DNA from 3 places in the Vibrio tarriae genome. Region 2 is predicted to be linked to each of the others. Evidence: predicted binding sites of a transcription regulator. Region 2 holds the regulator's gene; each other region holds the start of a gene.
The links. Region 2 encodes PurR, which represses purine synthesis genes. Its sites were predicted from a motif close to TNANGNAAACGTTTNCNTNA; they were not measured.

Region 1: a site for PurR is predicted at 2,462-2,481, ahead of purE (5-(carboxyamino)imidazole ribonucleotide mutase). Genes of this name have one in related genera too.
Region 3: a site for PurR is predicted at 2,261-2,280, ahead of pckA (phosphoenolpyruvate carboxykinase (ATP)). Genes of this name have one in related genera too.

The regions. Positions count from the first base shown of each region.
Region 1 covers NZ_CP022353.1:2,852,477-2,862,771, forward strand. The annotation lists gene CEQ48_RS18895 (DUF494 family protein) at 1-113, shown strand, start outside; gene CEQ48_RS18900 (DNA topoisomerase family protein) at 129-695, shown strand; gene CEQ48_RS18905 (5-(carboxyamino)imidazole ribonucleotide synthase) at 768-1,901, opposite strand; gene purE (5-(carboxyamino)imidazole ribonucleotide mutase) at 1,905-2,390, opposite strand; gene tsaC (L-threonylcarbamoyladenylate synthase type 1 TsaC) at 2,557-3,114, shown strand; gene hemF (oxygen-dependent coproporphyrinogen oxidase) at 3,133-4,050, shown strand; gene aroE (shikimate dehydrogenase) at 4,112-4,948, shown strand; gene CEQ48_RS18930 (DUF1488 family protein) at 4,945-5,220, shown strand; gene CEQ48_RS18935 (gamma carbonic anhydrase family protein) at 5,201-5,752, opposite strand; rRNA gene CEQ48_RS18950 (16S ribosomal RNA) at 6,261-7,803, shown strand; tRNA gene CEQ48_RS18955 (tRNA-Ala) at 7,866-7,941, shown strand; rRNA gene CEQ48_RS18960 (23S ribosomal RNA) at 8,230-10,295, shown strand, end outside.
Region 2 covers NZ_CP022353.1:1,024,486-1,034,780, forward strand. The annotation lists gene topA (type I DNA topoisomerase) at 1-833, shown strand, start outside; gene glgC (glucose-1-phosphate adenylyltransferase) at 1,502-2,719, shown strand; gene glgA (glycogen synthase GlgA) at 2,721-4,175, shown strand; gene CEQ48_RS10420 (alpha/beta fold hydrolase) at 4,363-5,181, shown strand; gene CEQ48_RS10425 (putative signal transducing protein) at 5,186-5,497, opposite strand; gene CEQ48_RS10430 (TVP38/TMEM64 family protein) at 5,531-6,220, opposite strand; gene CEQ48_RS10440 (TfoX/Sxy family DNA transformation protein) at 6,575-7,162, opposite strand; cyclic di-GMP riboswitch class I at 7,276-7,362, opposite strand; gene purR (HTH-type transcriptional repressor PurR) at 7,521-8,531, opposite strand; gene torD (molecular chaperone TorD) at 8,877-9,539, opposite strand; gene torR (two-component system response regulator TorR) at 9,764-10,295, shown strand, end outside.
Region 3 covers NZ_CP022353.1:2,990,326-3,000,620, forward strand. The annotation lists gene CEQ48_RS19635 (AsmA family protein) at 1-271, opposite strand, end outside; gene pckA (phosphoenolpyruvate carboxykinase (ATP)) at 458-2,086, opposite strand; gene hslO (Hsp33 family molecular chaperone HslO) at 2,423-3,298, opposite strand; gene hslR (ribosome-associated heat shock protein Hsp15) at 3,332-3,709, opposite strand; gene gspC (type II secretion system protein GspC) at 3,939-4,856, shown strand; gene gspD (type II secretion system secretin GspD) at 4,902-6,929, shown strand; gene gspE (type II secretion system ATPase GspE) at 6,926-8,437, shown strand; gene gspF (type II secretion system inner membrane protein GspF) at 8,437-9,657, shown strand; gene gspG (type II secretion system major pseudopilin GspG) at 9,698-10,138, shown strand; gene gspH (type II secretion system minor pseudopilin GspH) at 10,172-10,295, shown strand, end outside.

The DNA of each region.
Region 1 (10,295 bases), 1.2 Mb from region 2:
ATGACCTGAAATGGATCATCCTGATGGTGCTGTTCAATGTCCCGGGTAATGAAAATGCTTACACATTGATGGAAGAGCTGCTGTACAGCAAAGAACAAGGCATTTTGCATTAAGCGTGTGATGTGTCTATGAGTCGTAAAATTGACCCGCAACTGTTTGCCGCTCATGAGCATGCGCTGCAATCTTCCCCTTGTCCGCAATGTGGCGCAGCATTACAACTGCGCCACGGCAAACATGGCCCTTTTTTAGGTTGCACCGCGTATCCAGAGTGTGACTACATCAAACCTCTGCATCAAAATGATGGGCATATCATCAAAGAACTCGGTGTGCCTTGCCCTGAATGTGGACATGAACTGGTGCTGCGCCAAGGTCGTTACGGGATGTTTATTGGCTGTAGCCACTACCCGCAGTGCCATCATATCGAGTCGATGGATTTCCCTTCGCAAGAGGAAACATCGCCAGATATCCTTTGCCCGGAATGCGGTAAAGGCCACCTTATCGAACGCAAATCTCGCTTCGGTAAACTGTTTTATGCGTGTGATGCGTATCCTAAATGTAAATTTGCTTTAAATAGTAAACCGATTGCTCAGGCTTGTGCTCAGTGTGGCTTTACGGTGATGATGGAAAAGAAAAGTGCAGCAGGCATGCGCTATCAATGTGCTAATCGTCAATGTGGGCATATTCAGGAATGCTAGCTTCATCATGCTCATCGCATAAAGAGTTAAAGCCGCGTTAGACGCGGCTTTATTGCATTAGTGAGGTATGGATTAAGGCAGAATTTCCTTTGCTACTGCGTGTACGGCAGGAAAAGCCTTCTCATCTAACACGGCCGCTAATTGGCACAGTTTGCGCTGTAACTCACCACTGTAATCAGCGGTCACATTGATATGCCCCATTTTGCGTCCTGGGCGTTTGGCTTTGCCGTACCAATGTACGTGGCAGCCTTCCATCGCCAATACTTCTGCGGGCAGTTGGTCTTCACCGAGAATATTGATCATCGCGGTTTCACGAACCAGTTTGGTGCTACCCAGCGGCAAGCCGCACACTGCGCGTAAGTGGTTTTCAAACTGACAGGTTTCTGCGCCTTGTTGAGTCCAGTGACCAGAATTGTGTACGCGTGGTGCGATTTCATTGACCAGTAATTGGCCTTGTACTTCAAAAAACTCCAGCGCTAATACACCGACATAATTGAGCTGCTCGGCCACCGCTTTAAACATGGCTTCCGCTTGAGTTTGCAGCGCAGGAGCATCAATGGCGGTAGAAAGGCTCAACACACCTTGGGTATGAACGTTCTCCGCTAAAGGATACACCACAACATCGCCGACTAGGTTACGTGCACCGACTAGTGACACTTCGCGATCAAAAGCGACAAATTCTTCTGCCACAATTGCTTGTTCAGGGTTGGCTGCCAGATATTGCGCAAGTTCTTGCCAAACCGATTCGATCTGCGTTGGTTCTTTCAAGCGCCATTGGCCTTTTCCATCGTAGCCTCCGAGTGCACTTTTCAGCACCATAGGCAATCCAATCTCGGCGATGGCTGAGGTTAGGTCGTCTCGGCTGCGGATCATCGCATAACGTGCATTCGCCACTTGGGCGCGATCCAGCAAGGCTTTTTCTAAGCGACGATCGCCGCCAGCTTTGATAGCTTCAGAACTTGGGTAAAGTTTGCCACTGTGTGCACAGAGATCGAGGATCGGATGAGGAATGTGTTCAAACTCAGCGGTGATCACATCGACTTGTTCAATCGCTTGCTCCAAGCCATGCCCAAGCACAGTTTGCGTTAAGGGGTGCACAATGTTTTCGCTACCCACATCAAAAGCGATCGTTTCAATATTGAGCGGTGCTCCGGCGAGCGACATCATGCGCGCCAGCTGACCAGCGCCGAGAACCAACACACGCATCTGTTACTCCTCAGCCGGGTTTGGGTTATCCAACACAGATTGAGTCTGCTTAGCGCGGAAAGCTTCCACTTTACTCATCACTGCTGGGTTGTGAATGCCGATGATTTGCGCGGCAAGTAATCCTGCATTCGCGGCACCAGCTTCACCAATGGCGAGCGTACCCACCGCAATGCCTTTTGGCATCTGCACAATGGAGTATAACGAGTCGAGCCCTGACAGAGCGCGAGATTGAACGGGCACGCCTAACACTGGCAAGCTAGTGAATGCGGCGGTCATTCCGGGAAGATGCGCAGCACCGCCCGCTCCAGCGATGATCACTTGTAAACCGCGTTCTTTGGCGCTAGAGGCGTAGTCGGCCAAAAGATGAGGAGTACGGTGCGCAGAAACCACTTTGGTCTCGTAAGCCACACCAAACTGGTCAAGCATCTCTGCTGCGTGTTTCATGGTTGGCCAGTCTGACTTGGAACCCATGATAATACCGACTGTCATCTCAAACTCCTTCAGTGTTATTTATTGGGCAAGCAAGCCCGCTTGCGGCGCATTATACGGGGATTTTTTTCTCAAGCAAACGTTTGCTTTTTCTGGTTGATGAGAAGAACTGGTCAATTGCTCCACGATTTGTACACTGAGCACAAATGAAAGAGGAGTGGCTCTGGTGGAGAATCTACAACAGGCGGTGGATGCGCTGCGCAAAGGTTGCGTTATTGCCTATCCAACCGAAGGAGTGTTTGGTTTGGGGTGTGATCCGGATAACCAAACCGCTATGCTGCGCTTATTGGCGATCAAGCAGCGCCCCGTGGAAAAAGGGGTGATCTTAATTGCCGCTAGCTATGCGCAGTTGCGCCCTTATGTCGATGAAACGCAATTAACCGCAGATCAACTGACACAAGTGCTTGCTTCATGGCCCGCGCCACTGACTTGGGTCATGCCAGCCAGCGGTGATACGCCAAGCTGGGTTCGTGGTCAGTTTGATACCGTTGCCGTGCGTGTTTCGGATCATCCGATCGTTCAGAAGTTATGTCTCGCCTTTGGGAAGCCACTGACTTCAACCAGTGCTAATCTAAGTGGCCAGCCCGCGTGCGTAACTCGACAAGAAGTCATGGTTCAGCTAGGCAATCAGATTGCGGTTGTAGTAGAAGGGAAGACCAGTGGCCGTCATGGACCGAGCGAAATTCGTGATGCTCGCAGCTTACAAGTGTTAAGACAGGGATAACCCTGCGCAGGAGAGAATGTGGAGTCGATAGTCGATAAACAAGCAGTGAAGCACTTTTTACTGCAGCTACAAGATAAGATTTGCCAACAATTGGAAGCCACAGATGGCCAAGCGCAATTTATCGAAGATGCGTGGCAGCGTGAACCGGGTGAGAAACTGGGTGGTGGTGGTCGTACGCGAGTCATGCGTGAGGGCGCTGTTTTCGAACAAGGTGGCGTGAACTTTTCCCATGTATTTGGTGAGCAGATGCCCGCCTCTGCGACGGCCCATCGTCCAGAATTGGCCGGTCGCCGCTTTGAAGCTATGGGAGTTTCTCTGGTCATGCACCCGAAAAATCCGTATGTCCCGACCTCTCATGCCAATGTGCGCTTTTTTATTGCTGAAAAAGAGGGCGAAGATCCGATCTGGTGGTTTGGTGGTGGTTTTGACCTTACGCCGTTTTATCCCTTTGTTGAGGATGGGCAGCACTGGCATCAAACCGCCAAACAGCTCTGCGCACCTTTTGGGGCAGAAATCTATAACGAGCATAAAGCATGGTGTGATCGCTACTTCTATTTACCACACCGCAATGAAACACGCGGCATCGGTGGATTGTTTTTTGATGATCTCAATGAATGGCCATTCGAGCAATGTTTCGCTTATATGCAGGCGGTCGGCGAAGGTTATACCCAAGCTTATGTGCCGATTGTCGAAAAACGCAAAAACACGCCCTTTACAGAGCGCGAGCGCCAATTTCAACTCTATCGTCGCGGTCGATACGTTGAATTTAACTTGGTGTTGGATCGCGGCACGCTGTTTGGCCTGCAAACCGGTGGGCGTACCGAATCAATCTTGATGTCGATGCCTCCGTTAGCGCGTTGGGAATACGCATATCAACCGCAAGCTGGAACACCAGAAGCCAAGCTAAGCGAGTTTTTAGTTCCGCGTGAATGGTGACAGGCAACGTTCTGAGTGATAGGGTCGCGCAAGTGACCCTTTTGATTGTTTAGGCAAGGATATGGCTTCTCAAATCGATCAGTATGCCGTTTTTGGTAACCCCATTAATCACAGTAAATCCCCCTTTATTCATACGCTGTTTGCACGACAAACCCAGCAGTCCATGATCTATACCGCACAGTGCACGCCAGTGGATGGGTTTACTGAGGCGGCGAAACATTTTTTTGCGCAAGGTGGACGAGGTTGTAATGTTACCGTGCCATTTAAAGAGGAGGCGTACCGCTTTGCCGATCGCTTAACGGAACGCGCGCGTTTAGCCGGTGCGGTAAACACGTTAAAAAAGCTGGATGATGGCGAAATACTCGGAGACAACACCGATGGTGAAGGCTTAGTGCAAGATCTACTCGCGCAGCAAGTGCTACTGAAAGGCGCGACGATTTTGTTGATTGGTGCCGGTGGTGCGGCGCGTGGCGTGCTCAAGCCGTTATTAGATCAGCAGCCCGCCTCTATTACCGTCACGAATCGTACCTTTGCGAAAGCGGAGCAGTTGGCTGAGCTTGTGGCCGCTTATGGTGAGGTAAAGGCGCAAGCGTTCGAACAGCTTAAACAAAGTTATGATGTGATCATCAACTCGACCTCTGCCAGTCTCGATGGTGAATTGCCCGTGATTGATCCGGTGATCTTTTCATCTCGCTCCGTCTGCTATGACATGATGTATGGCAAAGGCTATACCGTGTTTAATCAATGGGCGCGACAACATGGCTGCGCGCAAGTGATCGATGGCTTAGGCATGTTAGTGGGACAAGCGGCTGAAAGTTTTATGCTATGGCGTGGTTTACGTCCGGGCACGAAACAAATTTTGCGTGAACTGCGTAAAAATCTAGAAGGTGCGCTATGAACCAATCCATCTTGTTTCCCGATTTACAGCATTGGGATGAGGCAAAACAAGCCGTTGTATTTTTTGCTCAGCAAAACGGAGCATTAATCGAATGTCTTGTGGCGCGACAAGTTCTACAAGAGCTCTCAGGTGAAGCTTTAGCAGAATCGCAACACGTGATGACGGCATTCAGTGAGTGGCGTTTTGACCTAGAGGAACTCGCCGAACAGGCGATTGAAAACGAAATGTTTAACTCTCTAGGCCAAATTGAGATCACTCGCGAACGGTTTTAACGTCATTCAGATAGTCATTCTTACTCTGAACATAATTACTGGACGATTTAACGAGAAAAGCACGCTCCTTATCATTGAGAGGACGTGCTTGCTTGACCGGGCTACCCATGTACAGAAAGCCACTTTCGAGCCTTTTCCCGGGCGGAACTAAACTTCCTGCACCGATCATGATATCATTTTCAATCACCGCACCATCCAACACGATAGACCCCATGCCGACGAGAACTCGATCATGAATGGTGCAGCCGTGTAGCATAACCTTATGGCCAATGGTCACATCATCCCCAATGCATAACGGATACCCATTCGGGTTTTCGGCATTTTTGTGAGTGACATGCAGTACCGAACCATCTTGAATATTGGTGCGTTTACCAATCCGAATATGGTTAACATCGCCCCGTGCTGCCACTAAAGGCCAAATACTGGCATCGTCGCCCAGTTCTATATCACCCACAAGCACAGCACTGCTATCTATATAAACCCCTTCACCAAGCTTGGGCACTATGCCTTTGTAGCTACGAATTGAACTCATCATTTCACCCTTTTATAAGCAAGTGGTAGGTATAGTAGATGGCTTAATCATTAACAAATAGCCTGTTCTGCCTAAAACATCACCAAGTGCTCGAAAACTTTAAAAAACTTCTAAAAAGTACTTGCCAATATAACTAGGTTCTCTATAATCCGCCCTCACTGACACGGCAGACGCAGTAAGCGTTAGCAGTGATTCAGTTCGGTGTTTTAGGTGGCGAAATCGCCAACGAAAATAAACTGAAAAAAGTGTTTGACACAACAGTTTATCTCGCTAAAATGGCCGCCTCTTCTGAAGCAGACCGCTAAGAAGAGCGCTCTTTAACAATATAAACCAATCAATCTGTGTGGGCACTCGTTGATGATAATCAAAAAAGATTTATCAATGAACTGAGTGACCATTTGAATGAGCAATCATTCAGCACAGTCAATTCAACATTACTTCGCTTTTTATTAAGCAAAGAATGTAATCAGTATTCATTGAGCCGAAGCGAAAGCTTCAAAAAAACTTTTAATTGAAGAGTTTGATCATGGCTCAGATTGAACGCTGGCGGCAGGCCTAACACATGCAAGTCGAGCGGCAGCACAGAGGAACTTGTTCCTTGGGTGGCGAGCGGCGGACGGGTGAGTAATGCCTGGGAAATTGCCCGGTAGAGGGGGATAACCATTGGAAACGATGGCTAATACCGCATAACCTCGCAAGAGCAAAGCAGGGGACCTTCGGGCCTTGCGCTACCGGATATGCCCAGGTGGGATTAGCTAGTTGGTGAGGTAAGGGCTCACCAAGGCGACGATCCCTAGCTGGTCTGAGAGGATGATCAGCCACACTGGAACTGAGACACGGTCCAGACTCCTACGGGAGGCAGCAGTGGGGAATATTGCACAATGGGCGCAAGCCTGATGCAGCCATGCCGCGTGTATGAAGAAGGCCTTCGGGTTGTAAAGTACTTTCAGTAGGGAGGAAGGTGGTTAAGTTAATACCTTAATCATTTGACGTTACCTACAGAAGAAGCACCGGCTAACTCCGTGCCAGCAGCCGCGGTAATACGGAGGGTGCAAGCGTTAATCGGAATTACTGGGCGTAAAGCGCATGCAGGTGGTTTGTTAAGTCAGATGTGAAAGCCCTGGGCTCAACCTAGGAATCGCATTTGAAACTGACAAGCTAGAGTACTGTAGAGGGGGGTAGAATTTCAGGTGTAGCGGTGAAATGCGTAGAGATCTGAAGGAATACCGGTGGCGAAGGCGGCCCCCTGGACAGATACTGACACTCAGATGCGAAAGCGTGGGGAGCAAACAGGATTAGATACCCTGGTAGTCCACGCCGTAAACGATGTCTACTTGGAGGTTGTGACCTAGAGTCGTGGCTTTCGGAGCTAACGCGTTAAGTAGACCGCCTGGGGAGTACGGTCGCAAGATTAAAACTCAAATGAATTGACGGGGGCCCGCACAAGCGGTGGAGCATGTGGTTTAATTCGATGCAACGCGAAGAACCTTACCTACTCTTGACATCCAGAGAATCTAGCGGAGACGCTGGAGTGCCTTCGGGAGCTCTGAGACAGGTGCTGCATGGCTGTCGTCAGCTCGTGTTGTGAAATGTTGGGTTAAGTCCCGCAACGAGCGCAACCCTTATCCTTGTTTGCCAGCACGTAATGGTGGGAACTCCAGGGAGACTGCCGGTGATAAACCGGAGGAAGGTGGGGACGACGTCAAGTCATCATGGCCCTTACGAGTAGGGCTACACACGTGCTACAATGGCGTATACAGAGGGCAGCGATACCGCGAGGTGGAGCGAATCTCACAAAGTACGTCGTAGTCCGGATTGGAGTCTGCAACTCGACTCCATGAAGTCGGAATCGCTAGTAATCGCAAATCAGAATGTTGCGGTGAATACGTTCCCGGGCCTTGTACACACCGCCCGTCACACCATGGGAGTGGGCTGCAAAAGAAGCAGGTAGTTTAACCTTCGGGAGGACGCTTGCCACTTTGTGGTTCATGACTGGGGTGAAGTCGTAACAAGGTAGCGCTAGGGGAACCTGGCGCTGGATCACCTCCTTACACGATGGTTATCGTGATGAGTGTCCACACAGATTGATTCGGTTTAGATTTGAGCATTAAGTGGGGCTATAGCTCAGCTGGGAGAGCGCTTGCATGGCATGCAAGAGGTCTGCGGTTCGATCCCGCATAGCTCCACCATCTTTAAGCGTTTTCGCTGAGAATGTTTAAAAATGGTTTTCATCAGAAAATCTTGCTCTTTAACAATTTGGAAAGCTGACAAAACAACAAATTATTGTTGTTTGTAAAGTTCTCAATGTTTATCGAAAGATAAACACCAACAACACATTCAAGTGTGCTTGGTATCGAATAAGACTTCGGTCTTGTTCAAAATTTGAGTCCGGCAAAATCTGTCTCGCACTCATGTAAATTAAACGCGAGACAACTTAGGTTGTTTAAACAACAACCCGAAACTCCTTCGGGTTGTATGGTTAAGTGACTAAGCGTACACGGTGGATGCCTGGGCAGTCAGAGGCGATGAAGGACGTACTAACTTGCGATAAGCGCAGATAAGGCAGTAAGAGCCGTTTGAGTCTGCGATTTCCGAATGGGGAAACCCAACTGCATAAGCAGTTACTGTTAACTGAATCCATAGGTTAACAGAGCAAACCGGGGGAACTGAAACATCTAAGTACCCCGAGGAGAAGAAATCAACCGAGATTCCGGTAGTAGCGGCGAGCGAACCTGGATTAGCCCTTAAGCGCTCGGTGAAGTAGGTGAACAAGCTGGAAAGCTTGGCGATACAGGGTGATAGCCCCGTAACCGACGCTTCATCGAGCGTGAAATCGAGTAGGGCGGGACACGTGATATCCTGTCTGAATATGGGGGGACCATCCTCCAAGGCTAAATACTCCTGACTGACCGATAGTGAACCAGTACCGTGAGGGAAAGGCGAAAAGAACCCCTGTGAGGGGAGTGAAATAGAACCTGAAACCGTGTACGTACAAGCAGTAGGAGCACCTTCGTGGTGTGACTGCGTACCTTTTGTATAATGGGTCAGCGACTTATATTCAGTGGCAAGGTTAACCGTATAGGGGAGCCGTAGCGAAAGCGAGTCTTAACTGGGCGCTCAGTCTCTGGATATAGACCCGAAACCGGGTGATCTAGCCATGGGCAGGTTGAAGGTTGAGTAACATCAACTGGAGGACCGAACCGACTAATGTTGAAAAATTAGCGGATGACTTGTGGCTAGGGGTGAAAGGCCAATCAAACTCGGAGATAGCTGGTTCTCCCCGAAAGCTATTTAGGTAGCGCCTCGGACGAATACTACTGGGGGTAGAGCACTGTTAAGGCTAGGGGGTCATCCCGACTTACCAACCCTTTGCAAACTCCGAATACCAGTAAGTACTATCCGGGAGACACACGGCGGGTGCTAACGTCCGTCGTGGAGAGGGAAACAACCCAGACCGCCAGCTAAGGTCCCAAAGTATTGCTAAGTGGGAAACGATGTGGGAAGGCTCAGACAGCTAGGATGTTGGCTTAGAAGCAGCCATCATTTAAAGAAAGCGTAATAGCTCACTAGTCGAGTCGGCCTGCGCGGAAGATGTAACGGGGCTAAGCAATACACCGAAGCTGCGGCAATATCTTTTAGATATTGGGTAGGGGAGCGTTCTGTAAGCCGTTGAAGGTGAATCGTAAGGTTTGCTGGAGGTATCAGAAGTGCGAATGCTGACATGAGTAACGACAAGGGGGGTGAAAAACCTCCCCGCCGGAAGACCAAGGGTTCCTGTCCAACGTTAATCGGGGCAGGGTGAGTCGACCCCTAAGGTGAGGCCGAAAGGCGTAATCGATGGGAAACGGGTTAATATTCCCGTACTTCTGACTATTGCGATGGGGGGACGGAGAAGGCTAGGTGGGCCAGGCGACGGTTGTCCTGGTTCAAGTGCGTAGGCTTGAGAGTTAGGTAAATCCGGCTCTCTTTAAGGCTGAGACACGACGTCGAGCTGCTACGGCAGTGAAGTCATTGATGCCATGCTTCCAGGAAAAGCCTCTAAGCTTCAGATAGTCAGGAATCGTACCCCAAACCGACACAGGTGGTCGGGTAGAGAATACCAAGGCGCTTGAGAGAACTCGGGTGAAGGAACTAGGCAAAATGGTACCGTAACTTCGGGAGAAGGTACGCTCTTGATGGTGAAGTCCCTCGCGGATGGAGCTGACGAGAGTCGCAGATACCAGGTGGCTGCAACTGTTTATTAAAAACACAGCACTGTGCAAAATCGCAAGATGACGTATACGGTGTGACGCCTGCCCGGTGCCGGAAGGTTAATTGATGGGGTTAGCGTAAGCGAAGCTCTTGATCGAAGCCCCGGTAAACGGCGGCCGTAACTATAACGGTCCTAAGGTAGCGAAATTCCTTGTCGGGTAAGTTCCGACCTGCACGAATGGCGTAATGATGGCCACGCTGTCTCCACCCGAGACTCAGTGAAATTGAAATCGCTGTGAAGATGCAGTGTACCCGCGGCTAGACGGAAAGACCCCGTGAACCTTTACTACAG
Region 2 (10,295 bases):
TGATGACCAACATTTTGTGTCCGACCTGTTCGCGCCCGATGGGGATTCGTACAGCATCGACTGGTGTGTTTTTAGGCTGTTCTGGCTATGCATTACCGCCGAAAGAGCGCTGCAAAACCACCATCAACTTAGGTGACGAAGATGGCGTGATCAACGTTCTCGAAGAGGATGTCGAAACCGCAGCATTGCGTGCTAAGAAGCGTTGCCCAATTTGTGAAACGGCGATGGATGCGTATCTGATTGACGATAAGCGTAAGCTGCATGTTTGTGGTAACAATCCGAACTGTGAAGGCTTTATCGTTGAAGAAGGCGAGTTCAAAGTCAAAGGTTATGAAGGCCCAACCGTCGAGTGTGACAAATGTGGCTCAGACATGGTGCTGAAAAATGGCCGCTTTGGTAAGTACATGGGTTGTACCAATGATGCTTGTAAAAATACGCGTAAGATCCTGAAAAATGGCGAAGTTGCGCCACCGAAAGAAGAGCCAGTGCATTTCCCTGAACTGCCTTGTGAAAATTCGGATGCGTATTTTGTGCTTCGTGATGGTGCATCAGGCCTGTTCTTTGCGGCGAGCAATTTCCCTAAATCGCGTGAAACGCGCGCGCCTTTGGTGGAAGAGTTGAAACGTTTTGCTGAGCGTTTGCCAGAAAAATACCAGTATCTGACTTCTGCACCCGCACATGACCCTGATGGCTTACCTGCGGTGGTGCGCTTCTCTCGTAAAGAGAAAGAGCATTACGTGCGTACCGAGACGGAGGGTAAACCTTCCGGTTGGATGGCGGTTTACCAAGAGGGTAAATGGTTGGTCACGGATAAACGCAAAAACGCGAAATAATCCGACTCATCCTTTGTTCAATCAAAATAAGACAAGGCAGCCTCGCTGCCTTGTCTTATTTTTGTATCAGGCTTTGCGAAGCAGTTCTGAGAAATGCCAGATTGGTATTGATGCTTTTCATCATCAATTTGCCAGAGTGTGACTCACGAAAGAGTCTTACACTTTGATCCTGCCTACTATGAGATTAACCACTCAATCTGAGTCCTTTTAGCGAGTTCTGGCGTTACCTTCTCGCAAACTTTGCGCCCCAGAACCCAACGCTCTTTCTCAGTCCGATATTTATCCGCTACGTATTCTTTTCTATGTATTGAGCGATTTTCTTCGCTAAATCATCATTTTCATTATTTAGGAGGTGAGCTGACATTCAGGCAGTTAATGTGCCGTGATGGCTGAATATGAGGTTTATGTCATTGAACTACCCAAAGAGTGTGAGTTGGAATAAGTCTTTTCCATCTCGTTTTGTTTCACCACTGAGATTTTAAGAAATTGATTGGTATTCGGCCAAGGATTCGATAACGTATAGCCAACCGATTGCATTGTTTATTCAGCACATTTGTGCTGGCTGTCGTACTGATGTTGCTGTCGGTTAGCATGGAGCGCCGAGCCAGGACCCCTAAAGCAAAAATTTCGTGGTTCGGCAAATATTATAAAAGAATGGAGAACAACACATGGCTGGAGTATTAGGCATGATTTTGGCGGGAGGAGAAGGGTCACGTTTGAAGCCGTTGACTGAAACCCGTACCAAGCCGGCAGTTCCTTTTGGTGGAAGCTACCGTTTAATCGACTTTGCACTCAATAACTTCGTGAATGCCGATTTAATGCGGATTTATGTTCTGACGCAGTTCAAATCGCAATCGCTATACATTCATATGAAAAAGGGCTGGAATCTTTCTGGGATCACGGATCGTTTTATCGACATTATTCCCGCACAAATGCGTGATGGAAAACGTTGGTATGAAGGCACTGCCGATGCGATTTATCAAAACCTCCGTTTTGTTGAGATCGTCGCGCCAGATCAAGTCTGTATTTTTGGCTCAGACCATATCTACAAGATGGATATTCGCCAAATGCTCGATTTTCATCGCCGTATGGAAGCGGAATTGACCGTTTCTGCACTGCGTATGCCGATCAGCCAAGCCTCTCAGTTTGGGGTGATTGAAGTGGATGAAAACGGCAAAATGGTCGGTTTTGAAGAGAAACCGAGCAATCCCAAATCGATCCCCGGTGAACCTGAGTGGGCACTGGTCTCGATGGGTAACTACATCTTCGAAGCAGAAACGCTCAGCAAAGAACTGCGTGAAGATGCTGAAAATAACCAGTCCAGCCATGACTTTGGCAAAGACATCATTCCGAAAATGTTCCCGCGCGGTAAAGTCTATGTGTATGACTTCACGACCAACAAAATTAAGGGAGAGAAGGAATCGACCTACTGGCGTGATGTCGGAACCATCGAATCGTACTGGTCGGCACATATGGACTTGCTCGACAAAGATCCAGAATTTTCGCTATACAACCGCAGCTGGCCGCTGCACACCTACTATCCTCCTTTGCCACCTGCGACGTTTGTGGATGTCAAAGACAAGAAAGTCAAAATCACAGATAGCTTGATCTCTGGGGGAAGTTATATCCAAGGATCAACCATTTATAAATCAGTTCTGGGTTTCCGTAGCAACATTGCTGCTGGCTCTTTTATCAGTGAATCTGTTATCTTGGGCGACGTGAAAATAGGAGCTGGCTGCACGATTAAGCGCGCCATTATCGATAAAGATGTCGAGATCGCCGCCGGTACCATCATTGGTGAAGATTTGGAAATGGACAGAAAGCGTTTCCACGTTTCCGATGAAGGGATTGTGGTGATTGCGAAAGGTAGTAAGGTAGGATTCTAGAATGGAACAATTCAACGTTTGGTTTACCGTTTCAGAAGTACAGGGGCTGGTAAAAAGTGGTGGCCTGGCCGATGTGGCAAAAGCGCTGCCACAAGCGTTGAAAGCGTTGCATCAGCAGGTAGCTATTGCGCTGCCTGCTTATCGTTCAGTACCGGGAAAGGAAGATGCAGAGTTAGTACTGGAAACAGAGCTGACACACTGGCCGCACACTCAGTATCGTGTTTTAAAATGCGAGCTAGACGGTGTGCCAATCTATCTGATTGATTGCCCTGCTTATTTTGACCGCCCGGCGCTGTATGCTGAGAATAATCAAGCCTATGCCGATAATGGTGAACGGTTTGGTTTTTTCTCTGCAGCGTGTTTGGACGTACTGCCGAAACTCGGTATTCAGCCTGACATCATTCATGCGAATGATTGGCACACGAGTTTGGTGCCTTTTTTGCTGAAAACCCGTTATCGCTATGACAGCTTTTTTGAGCAAGTCAAAAGTGTGCTGACGGTGCATAACGCGATTTTTAAAGGGATCTTTTCCTACCATCAGTTAGAAGTCATTCCTGAGCTCAATTTATCGGGTATGGAATTTCTGCAATACGGTCACGATCATGTGAGCATGCTGAGGGCGGGGATCGCTTTTGCGGATAAAGTGAATGCGGTGAGTCCTAATTATGCGGCTGAGCTTTTAACGCCTCTTGGGGCTCACGGGCTTGTGGATGATTTTGTGCGCCGAGCGCGCGATTTACACGGTATCGTCAACGGTTGTGATTACAGCGAGTGGAATCCAAGAACCGACCACTATCTGCCAGCAACCTACAGCGATGAGCCAGATTCGATGCGCAAGGGGAAAGCGCTCTGTAAAACTGCGCTGCAGGAAGAGTTACACCTGCCGGTTACCGATGTACCTCTGTTTGGTATGGTTTGCCGTTTAACGCATCAGAAAGGCTTTCATTACCTGTTGCCGATTTTAGAGCAGTTCCTGCGAAATAACGTTCAAGTGGTCATTGTTGGTACTGGTGAGCCGGAAGTCGCTGCGCGGCTGAATAAGATCGCTCATTATCATCGGGCCAAGTTTGCGTTTGTCGAGACCTACAGTGAGCGTTTAGCGCACTGGGTTGAAGCGGGATCGGATTTCTTCTTAATGCCTTCTGAATTTGAAGCCTGTGGGCTCAATCAGATTTACAGCATGGCTTACGGCACTCTGCCTATTGTTCGTGAAGTGGGTGGCTTGAAAGATACGGTGAACGATTACGATAAATTCCCGGAGCGCGCGACAGGCTTTGGTTACCAAGAGCCCACGCCAGAAGCTCTATTGATCACTATGCAGCGGGCACTCTTGTTTTATCTGCAGCAGCCAGAAGAGATGCTGAAAGTGCAACAACGTGCCATGCAGCAAAACTTCAGTTGGGAAGAGTCTGCCCAAGAGTATATGAAGATGTATCGACTCGCGCGATTTGGCTAACGATATCACCGTCCGATTTGAAGCGGCAGCAGTGTTGGCTGCCACTCCAAGTCGTTTGGGTCTATGAATCATCTCTCAGGCACCGCAAGGTGCCTTTTTTCTGTTTCACTCAACAGTTTCTTACAACTGGGGGGATTCTCTTGACTAAGATTATGGTAGTCTTGGCCTGCGTAATTAAGAGGTTTCAATGTCTTCCCCTATGACTGCCATTGCCGAAAAAGTGCTGTTTCACAAAACTTATCTTCACCCGACAAGTCAGGAGTGGGTGGTGTTCGTTCATGGTGCGGGGGGCAGCTCATCCATATGGTTCAAGCAGATCAAAGCGTATCGGCAGCATTTCAATTTATTGCTGATTGATTTGCGCGGCCATGGGAAATCCAATCAGTTACTCAGAGACTGGATTGCCAATCGCTATACGTTTAAGACCGTGACGCTGGATGTGCTCAAAGTGCTTGATCACTTGAAAATCCAGTCGGCGCATTTTGTGGGCATGTCGCTGGGTACCATCATAGTCCGTAACCTTGCTGAGCTTGCCACGCATCGGGTCAATTCTATGGTGCTTGGTGGCGCGGTCACACGGCTTAATGCGCGTTCGCAAGTGTTGGTTAAGCTAGGACATTTGAGTAAGCACCTCATCCCGTACATGTGGCTGTATCGCTTATTTGCTTACATAGTGATGCCGCAGCGTAGTCAAAAAGAGTCTCGCCATCTGTTTATTCGTGAAGCGCAAAAGCTCTGTCAGAAAGAATTTAAACGTTGGTTTACGTTAACCGCTGAGGTGAATCCGCTGATGCGTTATTTCCGCGACCGCGAATTGCCGATCCCAACCTTATATTTGATGGGAGAGAAGGATTACATGTTCATCCATCCGGTGAAAGAGATGGTGGCGCTCCACGCACAAAGTGAGCTGTATGAAATCCCAAACTGCGGTCATGTATGTAATGTCGAGCAGCCTGAGCTATTTAATCAGCGTTCTATCGAGTTTATCCAGCGCCAAATCCGCTAATCCCTCACTGAGCAGTTTGGCTAAAACCACACTGCCAGCAGGCGGAAAATTGCCCTTCATGATGTTCCCCACACTCTGGACACTGCCAGCATTCGGCGGGTGGGGGATTGAGAAATTCACGGATGATTTGCTGCGCTGCGGTTTGTTGCTCCGGTTTCTGTAACCAAAGTGAAGGGGCGCTGCTGGAATCCATCGGGATCTCGCCGCGCAGCGCAAACAGCATTTCTCCACGCAACTCACACGCTATCCCTTGCTGATGCAAAAGCTGCATCAGCATGTGCGCTTCAAGCGGATGAGTGGCCGTGTAGATTTTCATTGTCCTTCCCAGCTTATTTTTACCAAGAGTGACTTACTTCACCGTCGATTGAGTGGCACGCTGCTGAACTTTGCCCATGAGCCATTTCACCACTATCGGAAATACGCCTAACAAAACGAATGAAGCGAGCACAGGGAGCGACACAATTTCGCCTAAGCTTGAGATTTCCGCCAGTTGAGTACCAGCATTGAGATACACCGCTGTACCCGGCAGCATACCAAGTTGGCTGACCCAGTAGTAACGCCAAGTGGAGATAGGCGTTAGCCCCATCACTAAGTTAATCAGGAAAAATGGAAAAATCGGGATCAGTCGCAGAGAGAGTAAATAAAACGCGCCATCTCGTTCAATACCTTGATTGATGGTCTGCAATTTATCAGCGAATTTAGCTTGCACCCAATCTCGCAATAAGAAGCGGCTACTGAGAAAGGCGAGAGTGGCACCAATAGTACTGGCAAAAGAAGCCAGCAGTAAGCTCAACCAAAAGCCAAATAGGGCCGCTCCCAATAAAGTCACGACCGTTGCGCCGGGGATTGAAAATGCGGTTAGGAGAACATACACCACAAAATAGATCAGTGCGGCTTGCAGCAAATGGGCATCAATATAATTCGCTAATTCGGCTTGTTTGGCTTTCGCGACATCTAGTGTTAGGTATTGGCTAAACTGCGTCACCAAGAGCGCGGCGATGGCAATCAAAACAATGGCGATGATGAGTTTTTTATACATTCGAGTACCTAGTCATTACTTTATGGTTTGTGGGGCGTGATATTGCCCGTTTTACTTGGCTCTTCAGCAGTGTGGGCTACGTTTCTTCACCCAATCATAGAGTGTCTCTGGTTTGATGTGGGTGCACACAGTGACCGCCGACTTGTCACTCCAAGTCATGAGAGTATCGCTCATTACTCAAGTATATCGTCTGTAACTGAATTTACTGGAGATACATAGAGAGCCTAAAAGTAAAGACAGGTCAAAGGCCGTTTTTCTTTCAAAAAAATAACGCGCCACTTTGGACGCGTTATGAAATATAGGGTGTGTAAAAACACAGGATGATTACAGGCGTTGATGAACTCAAAATGAAACTCAGAGATGCCTTAATAGCTCATCACGACGATTTTGTGGGATCACCGACCAATGTTTACCTTCGATTGCGCCTTCTAGAGCCCATAACAGCTCTAAACTCACTTCTGCCGTGTGGGTTCGTTGAACCGCTTTATAAGCTTCGACAGAACCAAGAGTCTGAAGAGACTCGACGGTTTCGATACCTGCTTTTTTGAGCATTCTTTCTGTTGCTAAACGCAAGTTAGGAAGATCTTTCAAACGATCAGGTTTCGCTTGTGCTTGAGTTTCACGTTCGGCCTTAGCGACCTCCAGTGCTGCACGCGCTTCATTAAGGATAGAGTCTGGGTGACTCCAACAATCTTCAGGTAGAGCGTAGTACTTAGTTACAACGGGGAAGCCACGTTTTTTGTAAACATAAGGTTCATAACCTTGCTGTTTATACTTTTCGATTGTGGCGTCATCTGCACGGATGTGCAGCGTATCGTTAACCACAAGCGCAAACATAGTTTCGTCGACGAAAATACCAAAGCCACCAAACATTGAACGAGATTTAACACGTCCTAGCTGCTCAAAGAGCCGCATTGAATCTTTTAATACTGGTTTATCCATGCTGTTAGTCTCGGAGTATTGTTACATACGCCACCAAGTCAGGTCCGAGAAAATTAGCAAATACATGCATCGGCCATGTCAATGATGAGTCAACATAGTGTATGCATTTTGCCATCGGTAACCCCGCTACCTACCACGTCTTCTGGTTTAGGCCGGAGGCTTTGCGTCCCACTCTTTCGAATGGTTTGCCCTGTGCGTGACATTTTTCCTGATAAAAATTAATCATTCTTGGCTCATCCTCACATACTGATATTTCAATTGTGAGAATAAGCGCTATTAATGATACTCGCTCTACATATGTTTTGTCATATTTATGTGACAGGGTTTCAAATATAGGCGTTATGAATTGTCAAGAAAGTTAGGATTTTGTCAAGTCTTTCACCGTATCGCGCTCTACGATCTCTGGGTGCATTTCGAAAATACGGCGATCATGTTCTTTATCTTTAATGCGCTCTAACAAAATTTCAAACGCGTTCTTGCCCACACGACGCTTGGGTTGGTGCACTGTGGTCAGTGGTGGAGAGAAGTATTCTGCTAACTCGATATTATCGTAACCGATGACAGACATATCTTCTGGAATACGTATGCCTTTCTGTTGCAAACGGCTCATCAGACCTAATGCCATCGTATCGTTGAAACAGAATACCGCCGTGGGGCGCTTGTCCATCGCAATGATTTTATCCGCCGCTAAAACGGCAGTATCACACTCAAAGTTACCTTCCAAGATCCAATCTTCATTGACGGTCAAATTAGCTTCCGCCATTGCGCGGCGGAAACCTTGAATGCGCTCTTGGCATGCGGCTTTGACGAAGTGACCACTCAAACATGCAATCTCAGTGTGACCGCGGTCAGTGAGATATTTGGTCGCGAGGTAGCCGCCTTCTTCTGAGTTATCGATGATTTTATCGGCGTGCGACGTTTCTGGACCCCAATCCATAACCACTTTTGGAATATCTTTGTGCGCATCCAACATATCTTGCAGTTCTTGGGTTAGGTCTGAGCACATCACCAAAATGCCATCAACCCGTTTTTCGGCCAGCATGCGGATATAATCGCGTTGCTTTTCATAGATGCCGCCTGTGTTACATAGGATCAGCGTATAGCCTTGACGGTAACAGTAGCTTTCCACACCGTCGATAACTTCCGAGAAAAACAGGTTAGTAGATTGCGTCACTAACATACCAATCGTGCGAGTGGTATTGCACTTTAAGCTGCGTGCTACGGCACTTGGCGCGTAGTTCAGTTGCTTAACGGCTTCCATCACTTTCTCTTGGGTGGTTTCTGCCACAAAACGAGTTTTATTGATAACGTGAGAAACGGTGGTGGTTGACACGCCCGCAAGGCGCGCCACATCTTTAATCGTAGCCATAGAGTGTTCCTGTCGATGACTGCTGCCAGCGAATAACATCGGTGGATTTAATCAGCAGAAGTAAGGCGAGACTGAGCGAATCTTCACACTCTGTGCGAGCACATGTCCAACACTATGCCGTACGTAAAGCGCTTCAATCACTATGCCTAAAGTAATAAACCTAAAGTAATAAAAAACAAAAACCGCTAAAAAACAGCGGTTTACATTTTTATTCGTTTTTATCGTTTGCGGGTGGATTTTAGACTGCAAATCTCTCCGTCGCAACGAAATTCATTCATCAAACTATAAGCCATTTCACAATTAATTCGTCTATCCTCATTCTACTTTAAGCTGCAACCGTATTGACTAATGGATGTCGTGAACCAGCTCATCAATACAGCGTTGATCTTGCTTAATAAAGACTAACGCTAAACGAGCGGCGGCTGAGTACAATCCGAATGCATCAAATTGAGTGCAACGTTCAACAAAGGCAGGCAGCCAAGTGAGTAAGTGTTGGCTTATGAAGTCGGACTGAGCTTGTAGCGCTGAACTCAGTTGTGCTCTGTGCTCAATTTGGTTAGCGCTGATCGCAAGATGCGCTAAAAAGTCGAGCTGTATGGCAAGATGATCCTCAGGCTCATTGATATTTTTTTCAACCTTAACCCCATGTGCGTTGAGTAACTCACGCATTTGCTGTGCAGGCTTGCCATTGAGTAAACCTTTATCGGTATAGACGGAGGCATAGGGTAGGGCGGAATCACGGTCTGATTTCAAAAAGAGATCGCAGAAATCCGCGGCGAGTTCTAACTGCGCATCTTGACGATCTTGTAGTCGGTTGAGCGTATCTATCAAGTTTTTAACTTCGCCGCTTAGGCTTTGCTCATCGGCGAGTCCGCTTAAAAAAGTGCGAATTTCTGCTGAGTGATAACGAGCGATATCTTGCTCATTCAGTTCCTTAAAAAACAGGCTCGACAGCCACCAATAGATTTCAGCACGCTTTTCATTGAGGATTTTCAGTTCTTGTATCATTTCTGCACTCCCAATCGATGTGTACTTAGTCTAAACCATAAACATGAACAGCTATCACTCTTATTGTGACAGCATGTGAAAAGAAAAGAATAGGTTGTTAATCTGTTAAATGAAGTTTGCTTTGCATCAAAAAAAGGTGAGATTTCTCACGGTTTTTCTCGAATTATTAACAGATATGAATAGAATAACCCTGCGATACATCCAGTTATTTAAAATGGTGCATTATGAGCTATCACGTACTTGTGGTTGAAGATGACCTCGTCACGCGGAGTAAGTTAAGTGGTTACTTTCAAAATGAAGGTTACCAAGTAACAGAAGCAGAAAGTGGCGCGCAGATGAGAGAAGCGTTAGAACTCAATGACATCGATCTGGTTTTGCTGGACATCAATTTGCCCGGTGAAGACGGTCTGTTATTGACGCGAGAATTACGCAGCCAGTCGGAGATTGGCATTATTTTAGTGACAGGACGCACCGACAGTATCGACAAAATCGTTGGCCTCGAAATGGGCGCGGACGATTATGTCACTAAACCCGTCGATTTGCGTGAGCTCCAGGTTCGTGTAAAAAACTTATTATGGCGAATTTCCCTCGCACAGCGAGAGAGAAATACGGACAAACAAGATGACAAACTGGTGCATTTTGGTGAGTGGACGTTCGATGTTCAGCGCCGTGCCTTAAGTCGTAACGGTGAGCCTGTGAAGCTCACTAAAGCGGAATACGAGTTGTTAGTCGCGCTTTCTTCTTATCCGAATCAGG
Region 3 (10,295 bases), 1.1 Mb from region 2:
TTTTTTCAAGTAATCCATAAGGGTTCACCCACAAATCCATTTGCTGTAATTCAATGGCGGGTTCGCTGGCGATTTGCACCCCACTCAAGCGCAGTTTAAACGGATAAAGATATTCGATTTTGGCAAAACGCAGCGTTTCCGGCCACAATTGCTGCACAATCCATTGTGCGGAAGGCGTGAAGTAGCGAGTATGCATAATGCCAAATCCCGCTAAGACTAAAATCAGTAGTAGTGCGATGCCTGCGACACCAATCGCCAGTATTTTTCTCATAGTCCCTGCGTTGCCATCATCAAAATTTTGCCAGCACAGAAGATACGGAGTGGCTGGCAGCCTGAGTTGCTAAATTGTACCGTATTCTCATCCTCAGCTTGGAGTAAAGCATGAGAGACAGCAACAAAAAAAGCCCCTCGAAAGAGGGGCTTGCTACTCAGTTATCACTTTTCAGTCAGTTTGTGCTTAGTCGAGCTTTGGACCCGCGGCGACCAGTGCTTTACCTTCGGCGTTATCAGTGTATTTGTCGAAGTTGTTGATAAAGCGTGTTGCCAAGTCTTTGGCTTTGCTTTCCCACTGCAGTGGGTCAACATAAGTATCACGTGGGTCGAGGATCATAGGATCAACGCCGGGTAGTGCGGTTGGCACTTGCAGATTAAAGATTGGGATATGTTTGGTTTCTGCATTTTCGATCGAACCATCCAAAATCGCATCGATGATACCGCGCGTATCTTTAATTGAGATACGTTTGCCACTGCCGTTCCAACCTGTGTTGACCAGATACGCTTCCGCGCCCGCCGCTTCCATACGTTTTACCAGCACTTCTGCATATTGAGTTGGGTGCAGAGTGAGGAACGCTGCGCCAAAACAGGCGGAGAAGGTTGGGGTAGGTTCAGTAATGCCACGCTCAGTACCCGCCAGTTTAGCCGTAAAGCCAGACAAGAAATGGTACTTAGTTTGCTCAGGAGTGAGTTTGGATACGGGAGGCAATACGCCAAACGCATCGGCAGACAGGAAGATCACTTTAGTTGCATGACCGCCTTTGGAAATCGGTTTTACGATGTTATCGATGTGGTAGATAGGGTAAGAAACACGGGTGTTCTCAGTTTTTGAACCATCATCAAAATCAATCGAGCCATCGCTACGAACGGTCACGTTTTCCAGTAAAGCATCACGGCGGATCGCGTTATAGATATCCGGCTCTGCTTCTTTCGACAACTTGATGGTTTTTGCGTAGCAGCCACCTTCAAAATTGAACACGCCATCATCATCCCAGCCATGCTCATCGTCACCGATTAACGCACGTTTTGGATCGGTGGATAGGGTCGTTTTGCCCGTACCAGAAAGACCGAAGAAGATCGCGACATCACCCGCTTTACCCATGTTGGCAGAGCAGTGCATAGAGGCGATGCCTTGCAGTGGCAGGAAGTAGTTCATCATCGCGAACATGCCTTTTTTCATCTCGCCGCCGTACCAAGTACCGCCGATGAGCTGCATGCGCTCGGTCAGGTTAAACACAGTGAAGTTTTCTGAGTTCAGACCGTGCTCTTTCCACTTCGCATTAGTGCATTTTGCGCCGTTCATTACGACAAAGTCTGGTTTAAAGTGCGCCAGCTCTTCTTCGCTTGGGCGAATGAACATGTTTTTCACAAAGTGCGCTTGCCATGCCACTTCCGTGATGAAGCGAACACTTAGGCGAGTATCGGCGTTGGCACCACAGTAGCCATCCAATACAAATACGCGTTTACCTGAAAGCTGCTTGGTCACCAAGGCTTTCAGATCATTCCAGACCCCTTGAGTAATGGGTTTGTTGTCGTTTTTCGCTTTGTCTGACGTCCACCACAGCGTATCGCGGGTGGTATCATCTTTAACGATAAACTTATCTTTAGGTGAGCGGCCAGTGAAGATGCCAGTATCAACCGCAACAGCACCCAATTCAGTGACCACACCGCGTTCATAACCTTCGAGGTCTGAACGGGTTTCTTCAGCGAATAACATTTCATAGCTCGGGTTACGAACCAGTTCAGTTACGCCGGTGATCCCATATTGGGCTAAGTCGATTTGTGCAGCCTTGGTATGTTCCATAACGGTCATAGGTGCTCCTTGTAGGATTTTGTAGGGATTTTGTAAGAATTTGTGTAATTGTTATCTATAGACCATGCTAGCAACGGACCAGAGACAAAACAGGGAGGCAGCTCAAATATTGCCCACCAAGTTTCTGTGGTTTTAGGTAACTCGTCACATATATTGGCATGGCTATTTTATCGTGCACGCAAACCTTTGCGCCAGTAGCACAAGATTAATACTTTGCGGAAATTAAGTATGGCGTACTGTTGTGTTTGGCGTTGATTTTATTGATTTTTTATAATGAAAAAGCCAGCGTTTAGCTGGCTTTTTGGCGGTTTTTACGTGCTTGTTAAACGTAGCGAATTAATGCAAGGTTGAATCGTTAGCTGATGAGGGTGCATACAATTCAGCAACTTGCGCTGCATCGAACGAGTAGGTGGTGCCACAATAATCGCAGTGAAGCGCCACGGCACCATCTTGAGCAAGGATGTCATTAATCTCTTCACGTGCGACTGTCATAATGGCGGCTGCGCTGCGTTCGCGTGAACAGCCACAACGGAAATTGACTGGTTGTGGTGTGAACAGTTGTACTTTCTCTTGGTTGTAAAGACGATACAGCAGCTCTTCTGCTGGTAGAGCAAACAACTCTTCGTTTTTGATAGTGTGAGTTAACTGCTCTAAATGCTCAAAATCGTCGGCTGAACCTTTACCATCAGGCATGATTTGCAGCAGCATGCCAGCAGCACAAGCTTTACCATCATGCTCGCCAACGCGGATCCACAAACGGGTCTTAAGTTGCTCAGAGCGTAGGAAGTAACCTTCCAGTACTTCAGTCAGAGTGTCACCTTCCAAGCCGACGACACCTTGATAGCGTTCGCCTTGCTTAGGTTCAATCGTGATGACCAGATGACCTTTACCGAGCATGTCATGTAGGTTGGCATTATCAGCAATATCGCCTTGCCAGCGAGCGACACCACGCACTTGTTGGTTGTTATCGCCGTTGATGACCACCAGAGATACTGGGCCATTGCCTTGCAGTTGCAGGGTGATCGATCCTTCAAACTTCAACGTGGCTGTCAACAGTGAGGTGGCGACCAGCAATTCACCGATTAAGTATTGTACGGCAGTGGGGTATTCCTGACTGGAAATCATCTGTTGGTAAGTGTCGTTCAGTTGAACCAACTCACCACGTACAGAAAGGTCTTCAAATAGATAGCGATGTAGCATGTTGTTCGCCATTGATTGTGTCGTCATAAGGAATTGTCCGGCTATTTACTGATGAATGAATTTGAGTAGATCTCGGCGCTGTTTCTTGTCAGGACGTCGATCCGGACTCGGGTTGAGTTGGCGCATAATGGCATTACGCTCACGCTTAGCGATGCTTTCAGCCGTTTCACGATAGAGCTGTTGTGCTTCAGGTGCTCCACGGCGTTGGTCTGAGATCTTTTCGATAATGACCGTTTTCTCGTCATGTCCCTGACGTAGCGTGATCTGTGCTCCAAGTTCTACCGATTTACTGGGTTTAGTGCGCTGGCCATTATAGTGGACTTTGCCCCCTTCGACCATATTTCGCGCGAGCGAGCGAGTTTTGTAAAATCTTGCTGCCCACAACCATTTATCCAGCCTTACGTCATCTGCACTGGAACTCATTGCCCGTTTTCCTCTCTAACCTTGTTACGTTTTGGCCAATTTTCTTGATTAACAATGGTGTTTGCGGGGCAGTTTTTCAAGCAAGTCGACAATTTAACGTTTGAGACGGATCTCTTAATAAGGCTTGTGCTATATTGCGATGCCTGCATAAAGTATTGAAAAACATCTGTACAGGCGAATTTGCGCAAAATGAAGCGTAAAAGTACAGAAAGGATTAACGTGGAAATTTATGGAATTTAAACAACTTCCTCCGTTGGCAACGTGGCCGCGTTTGATTAGCCAAAATGCTCAGCGGTGGCAAAAGCCGATCAGCGAAGGGTTAACGCTACTCTTATTGGTTGCTTCGGCTTGGACGCTGGGCAAGATGGTCTGGTTTATCTTGGCTGAGCAAACGCAAGTGCCGGCTTGGAGCCCCACGTTATCTGGGCTCAAAGCGGATCGTCAGCCACTCGACATCAGTGTATTACAAAAAGGCGAGCTGTTTGGCGTGTTTACTGAGCCGAAAGAAGCTCCCGCCGTTGAACAGCCTGTGGTGGTGGATGCACCGAAAACGCGCTTGAGTTTAGTGTTGTCTGGTGTGGTGGCGAGTAACGATGCGCAAAAAAGTTTGGCTGTTATCGCCAATCGTGGTGTGCAAGCGACGTATGGCATTAATGAGGTGATTGAAGGTACCCAAGCCAAGCTGAAAGCCGTGATGCCAGATAGAGTCATCATCAGCAACTCAGGACGTGATGAAACTTTGATGCTCGAAGGATTGGACTATTCCGCCCCCTCCGCGACTCCGGTGGCCAATACCGTACGCCCAACTTCTAATCAACCTAACGCTGCGCCGCAGTTTGAAGGAAAAGTGGATGCAATTCGTGAAGCAATCGCACGAAATCCGCAGGAAATTTTTCAATACGTACGCCTATCTCAGGTAAAACGCGATGACAAAGTACTCGGTTATCGCGTCAGTCCCGGTAAAGATCCGGTTCTGTTTGAATCAATAGGCTTACAAGATGGCGATATGGCAGTGGCGCTGAATGGCCTAGATCTGACCGATCCCAATGTGATGAACACCCTATTTCAGTCGATGAATGACATGACTGAAATGAATCTGACCGTTGAACGTGATGGTCAACAACATGATGTATATATTCAATTTTAACGCTAAGGCGAGTAACGACGCCTTAGTGAGGCAAGGGAGTTCCCAGTGAAATTTTGGCTGAAAAAAAGTTCATGGCTGTTGGCGGGCAGTTTGCTGTCTTCCCCTCTAGCGATGGCAAACGAGTTTAGCGCCAGCTTTAAAGGCACCGACATTCAAGAATTTATCAATATTGTGGGACGCAATCTTGAGAAAACCATCATTGTCGACCCTTCGGTGCGCGGCAAAGTCGATGTGCGCAGTTTTGATACCTTAAACGAAGAGCAATATTACAGTTTCTTCCTCAGTGTGCTCGAAGTGTACGGTTTCGCCGTCGTTGAAATGGATAATGGCGTACTGAAAGTCATCAAATCGAAAGATGCAAAGACCTCAGCCATTCCGGTGTTGAGTGGTGAAGAGCGCGCCAATGGCGATGAAGTCATTACCCAAGTGGTCGCGGTAAAAAACGTTTCCGTACGTGAGTTGTCCCCTTTGCTGCGCCAACTGATTGATAACGCAGGAGCGGGTAACGTAGTGCACTACGATCCGGCGAACATCATTTTGATCACGGGGCGAGCTGCGGTAGTGAACCGTTTAGCGGAAATTATTCGTCGCGTTGACCAAGCCGGTGACAAAGAGATTGAAGTGGTTGAGCTTAATAATGCATCGGCTGCTGAAATGGTGCGGATTGTTGAAGCGCTCAACAAAACGACAGACGCGCAAAACACACCTGAATTCTTAAAGCCCAAGTTTGTGGCAGACGAGCGGACCAACTCGATTTTGATTTCTGGCGATCCGAAAGTGCGTGAGCGCCTCAAGCGTCTGATCAATCAGTTGGATGTCGAGATGGCGGCCAAAGGCAATAACCGCGTGGTGTATTTGAAATACGCCAAAGCCGAAGATCTGGTCGAAGTACTGAAAGGGGTGTCTGAGAACCTGCAAGCGGAAAAAGGCACCGGGCAGCCGACCACTTCAAAACGTAATGAAGTGATGATTGCCGCGCACGCTGATACCAACTCGTTAGTGCTGACTGCGCCGCAAGACATTATGAATGCGATGCTGGAAGTGATTGGTCAGCTAGATATTCGCCGCGCGCAAGTGTTGATTGAAGCGCTGATTGTCGAAATGGCAGAGGGCGATGGGATCAACCTTGGTGTGCAGTGGGGCTCGCTGGAAAGTGGTTCAGTCATCCAATATGGCAACACTGGCGCGTCGATTGGCAATGTGATGATCGGCCTTGAAGAAGCCAAAGACACCACGGAGAAAAAACCGATCCGTAATAGTGAAACGGGTGAGATCAAATACTACGAAGAGACCACCACCAAAGGCGATTACTCGAAGTTGGCATCCGCGTTGTCGGGTTTGCAAGGTGCTGCGGTCAGCATCGCGCTGGGCGACTGGACGGCCTTAATCAACGCGGTCTCTAATGATTCCAGCTCGAATATTTTGTCATCACCCAGCATTACGGTGATGGATAACGGTGAAGCCTCCTTCATTGTTGGTGAAGAGGTTCCTGTTATTACCGGTTCTTCCGCTGGCTCCAATAACGATAACCCATTCCAAACCGTGGATCGTAAAGAAGTCGGTATCAAGCTCAAAGTGGTGCCGCAGATCAACGAAGGCAACTCAGTCCAGCTCAAGATTGAGCAAGAAGTCTCAAACGTGTTGGGTGCCAATGGTGCGGTAGACGTGCGTTTTGCTAAGCGTCAGCTCAACACTTCTGTGATGGTGCAAGATGGGCAGATGTTGGTGCTCGGCGGTTTGATTGATGAGCGAGCTCTCGAGAGTGAATCGAAAGTCCCGCTCCTGGGGGATATTCCTCTGCTGGGTCAACTGTTCCGCTCAACCAGCTCGCAAGTGGAAAAGAAAAACCTGATGGTGTTTATCAAGCCGACCATTATTCGTGATGGCATGACGGCCGATGGCATCACCCAACGTAAATACAACTACATCCGCGCCGAGCAACTGTTCCGCGCCGAAAAAGGTTTACGTCTGCTGGATGATGCTAGCGTGCCTGTGTTGCCGAAATTTGGCGATGACCGCCGCCATTCACCTGAAATTCAAGCCTTTATTGAGCAGATGGAAGCCAAGCAATGACCGAAATGGTGATCTCTCCTGCTGAGCGGCAGTCGATTCGTCGACTGCCCTTTAGCTTCGCCAATCGCTTTAAGTTGTTGCTGGATTGGAATGAGGATTTCTCCCAAGCCAGCATTTACTACTTAGCGCCGTTGTCGATGGAGGCGCTCGTCGAAACCAAGCGGGTGGTTAAGCACGCTTTCCAACTGATTGAGCTCTCTCAAGCGGAGTTTGAAAGCAAGCTAACCCAAGTCTATCAGCGTGATTCTTCAGAAGCGCGTCAATTGATGGAAGACATTGGTGCCGACAGTGATGACTTCTTCTCACTGGCGGAAGAGCTGCCTCAAAACGAAGATTTGCTAGAAAGTGAAGATGATGCGCCGATCATCAAACTGATCAATGCCATGTTGGGCGAAGCGATCAAAGAAGGCGCGTCAGATATTCACATTGAAACTTTTGAAAAAACGCTGTCGATCCGTTTTCGAGTCGATGGCGTGCTGCGCGAAGTACTGGCACCCAGCCGCAAACTCTCATCGCTGCTCGTTTCACGGGTCAAGGTGATGGCCAAGCTCGACATTGCCGAAAAACGTGTGCCGCAAGATGGCCGTATTTCGCTGCGTATCGGTGGTCGCGCGGTCGATGTGCGGGTTTCAACCATGCCTTCATCACATGGTGAGCGAGTGGTAATGCGTTTGCTGGATAAAAACGCGACGCGCCTTGATCTGCACAGTTTGGGTATGACGGCACATAACCATGATAACTTCCGCCGTTTGATTAAGCGGCCGCATGGGATCATTCTGGTGACTGGCCCAACCGGCTCGGGTAAATCGACCACCTTGTACGCGGGTTTGCAAGAGCTCAACAGTAGTGAGCGCAATATTTTAACCGTAGAAGATCCGATCGAATTTGATATTGATGGTATCGGTCAGACCCAAGTCAACCCAAGGGTAGACATGACCTTCGCGCGGGGGCTACGTGCTATTTTGCGTCAAGACCCGGATGTGGTGATGGTGGGGGAAATTCGTGATTTGGAAACGGCGCAAATTGCAGTGCAAGCCTCGCTAACCGGTCACTTAGTGATGTCGACTCTGCACACCAACACGGCCGTTGGGGCGGTGACTCGGCTGCGCGATATGGGCATCGAGCCTTTTTTGATCTCTTCTTCACTGCTCGGTGTTCTGGCTCAGCGCTTGGTGCGCACCTTATGCCCAGATTGCAAAGAACCTTACGAGGCGGACAAAGAGCAGCGCAAACTGTTTGATAGTAAGAAAAAAGAACCGCTGATCCTTTATCGAGCCACGGGCTGCCCTAAATGTAACCACAAAGGTTACCGTGGCCGAACCGGTATCCACGAGCTGCTGCTGGTGGATGACGCGTTGCAGGAGCTGATCCATAGCGAGGCGGGCGAACAGGCGATGGAGAAACACATTCGCGCGACCACGCCGAGCATTCGTGATGATGGTCTAGATAAGGTGCGCCAAGGCATTACTTCGCTAGAAGAAGTGATGCGGGTGACTAAGGAGTCCTAATGGCCGCGTTTGAATACAAAGCGCTGGATGCCAAAGGACGCCATAAAAAAGGCGTAATTGAGGGCGATAATGCACGTCAGGTGCGTCAGCGCCTGAAAGAGCAAGGCCTAGTGCCGATGGAAGTGGTGGAGACTCAAGTCAAAGCCGCACGCAGTCGCAGTCAAGGTTTTGCGTTTAAGCGCGGGATCAGTACGCCGGATCTGGCGCTGATCACTCGCCAATTATCGACCTTGGTGCAATCGGGTATGCCACTGGAAGAGTGTTTACGCGCGGTTGCCGAGCAGTCGGAAAAACCGCGAATTCGCACCATGTTGGTGGCGGTGCGCGCTAAAGTGACCGAAGGTTACACCCTCTCTGATAGTCTTGGCGATTATCCGCACGTGTTTGATGAGCTGTTTCGCTCTATGGTTGCGGCGGGCGAAAAGTCTGGCCACCTCGATTCCGTTCTCGAACGTTTAGCGGATTACGCCGAAAACCGCCAGAAAATGCGCTCGAAACTGCAACAGGCCATGATTTACCCTGTGGTGCTGGTGGTGTTTGCAGTCGGTATCGTGGCGTTTTTGTTGGCAGCGGTAGTACCGAAAATCGTGGGGCAGTTTGTGCAAATGGGGCAAGCCCTGCCGGCATCGACTCAGTTTCTGCTTGATGCCAGCGATTTCCTGCAACATTGGGGGATTTCGCTGCTGGTTGGTCTTTTGATGCTGATTTATCTGGTGCGCTGGTTGCTGACCAAGCCAGATATTCGTTTGCGTTGGGATCGCCGAGTGATTTCCTTGCCTGTGATTGGCAAGATTGCGCGCGGTCTGAATACTGCGCGCTTTGCGCGTACGCTGTCGATCTGTACCTCAAGTGCAATCCCGATTCTGGATGGTATGCGCGTTGCGGTAGATGTGATGACCAATCAGTTTGTGAAACAGCAAGTGTTGGCTGCGGCCGAAAACGTACGCGAAGGCTCTAGCCTGCGCAAAGCGCTAGAGCAGACCAAGCTCTTTCCTCCCATGATGCTGCACATGATTGCCAGTGGTGAGCAGAGTGGAGAATTGGAAGGCATGTTGACGCGCGCTGCGGATAACCAAGACAACAGTTTTGAATCAACGGTCAACATCGCGCTTGGCATTTTTACCCCGGCCTTGATTGCCTTGATGGCGGGGATGGTGCTGTTTATTGTGATGGCGACCCTGATGCCGATTTTGGAAATGAATAACTTAATGAGTCGTTAAGTCGTCACGCGCGGCGAAAACGACATAGTGTGGAGTAACTATGAAAAAAATGCGTAAACAAACGGGCTTTACCCTGCTCGAAGTAATGGTGGTTGTGGTGATTTTGGGCATTCTGGCCAGCTTTGTTGTCCCCAACCTCTTGGGTAACAAAGAGAAAGCGGATCAACAGAAAGCGGTGACCGATATCGTTGCGCTGGAAAATGCGTTGGATATGTACAAGCTCGACAACAGCGTTTACCCGACGACCGATCAAGGTTTGGAAGCGTTAGTGACTAAGCCAAACAATCCAGAGCCGCGTAACTATCGCGAAGGTGGTTACATCAAGCGTCTGCCTAAAGATCCTTGGGGTAACGACTACCAATACTTGAGCCCAGGCGATAAAGGTACGATTGACGTGTTCACCTTAGGTGCGGACGGTCAAGAAGGTGGCGAAGGTACCGGTGCCGATATCGGTAACTGGAATATCCAAGATTTTCAATAAGCTTGGCTAAGCAGCGGTAACAGACGAAACCTTATGACAGCGACACGCGGTTTTACTTTGTTGGAAATTTTGCTGGTGCTGGTGCTGGTTTCGGTCAGTGCGGTGGCGGTCATCGCCACCTTTCCGGTTTCCGTGAAAGATGAAGCCAAAATCAGTG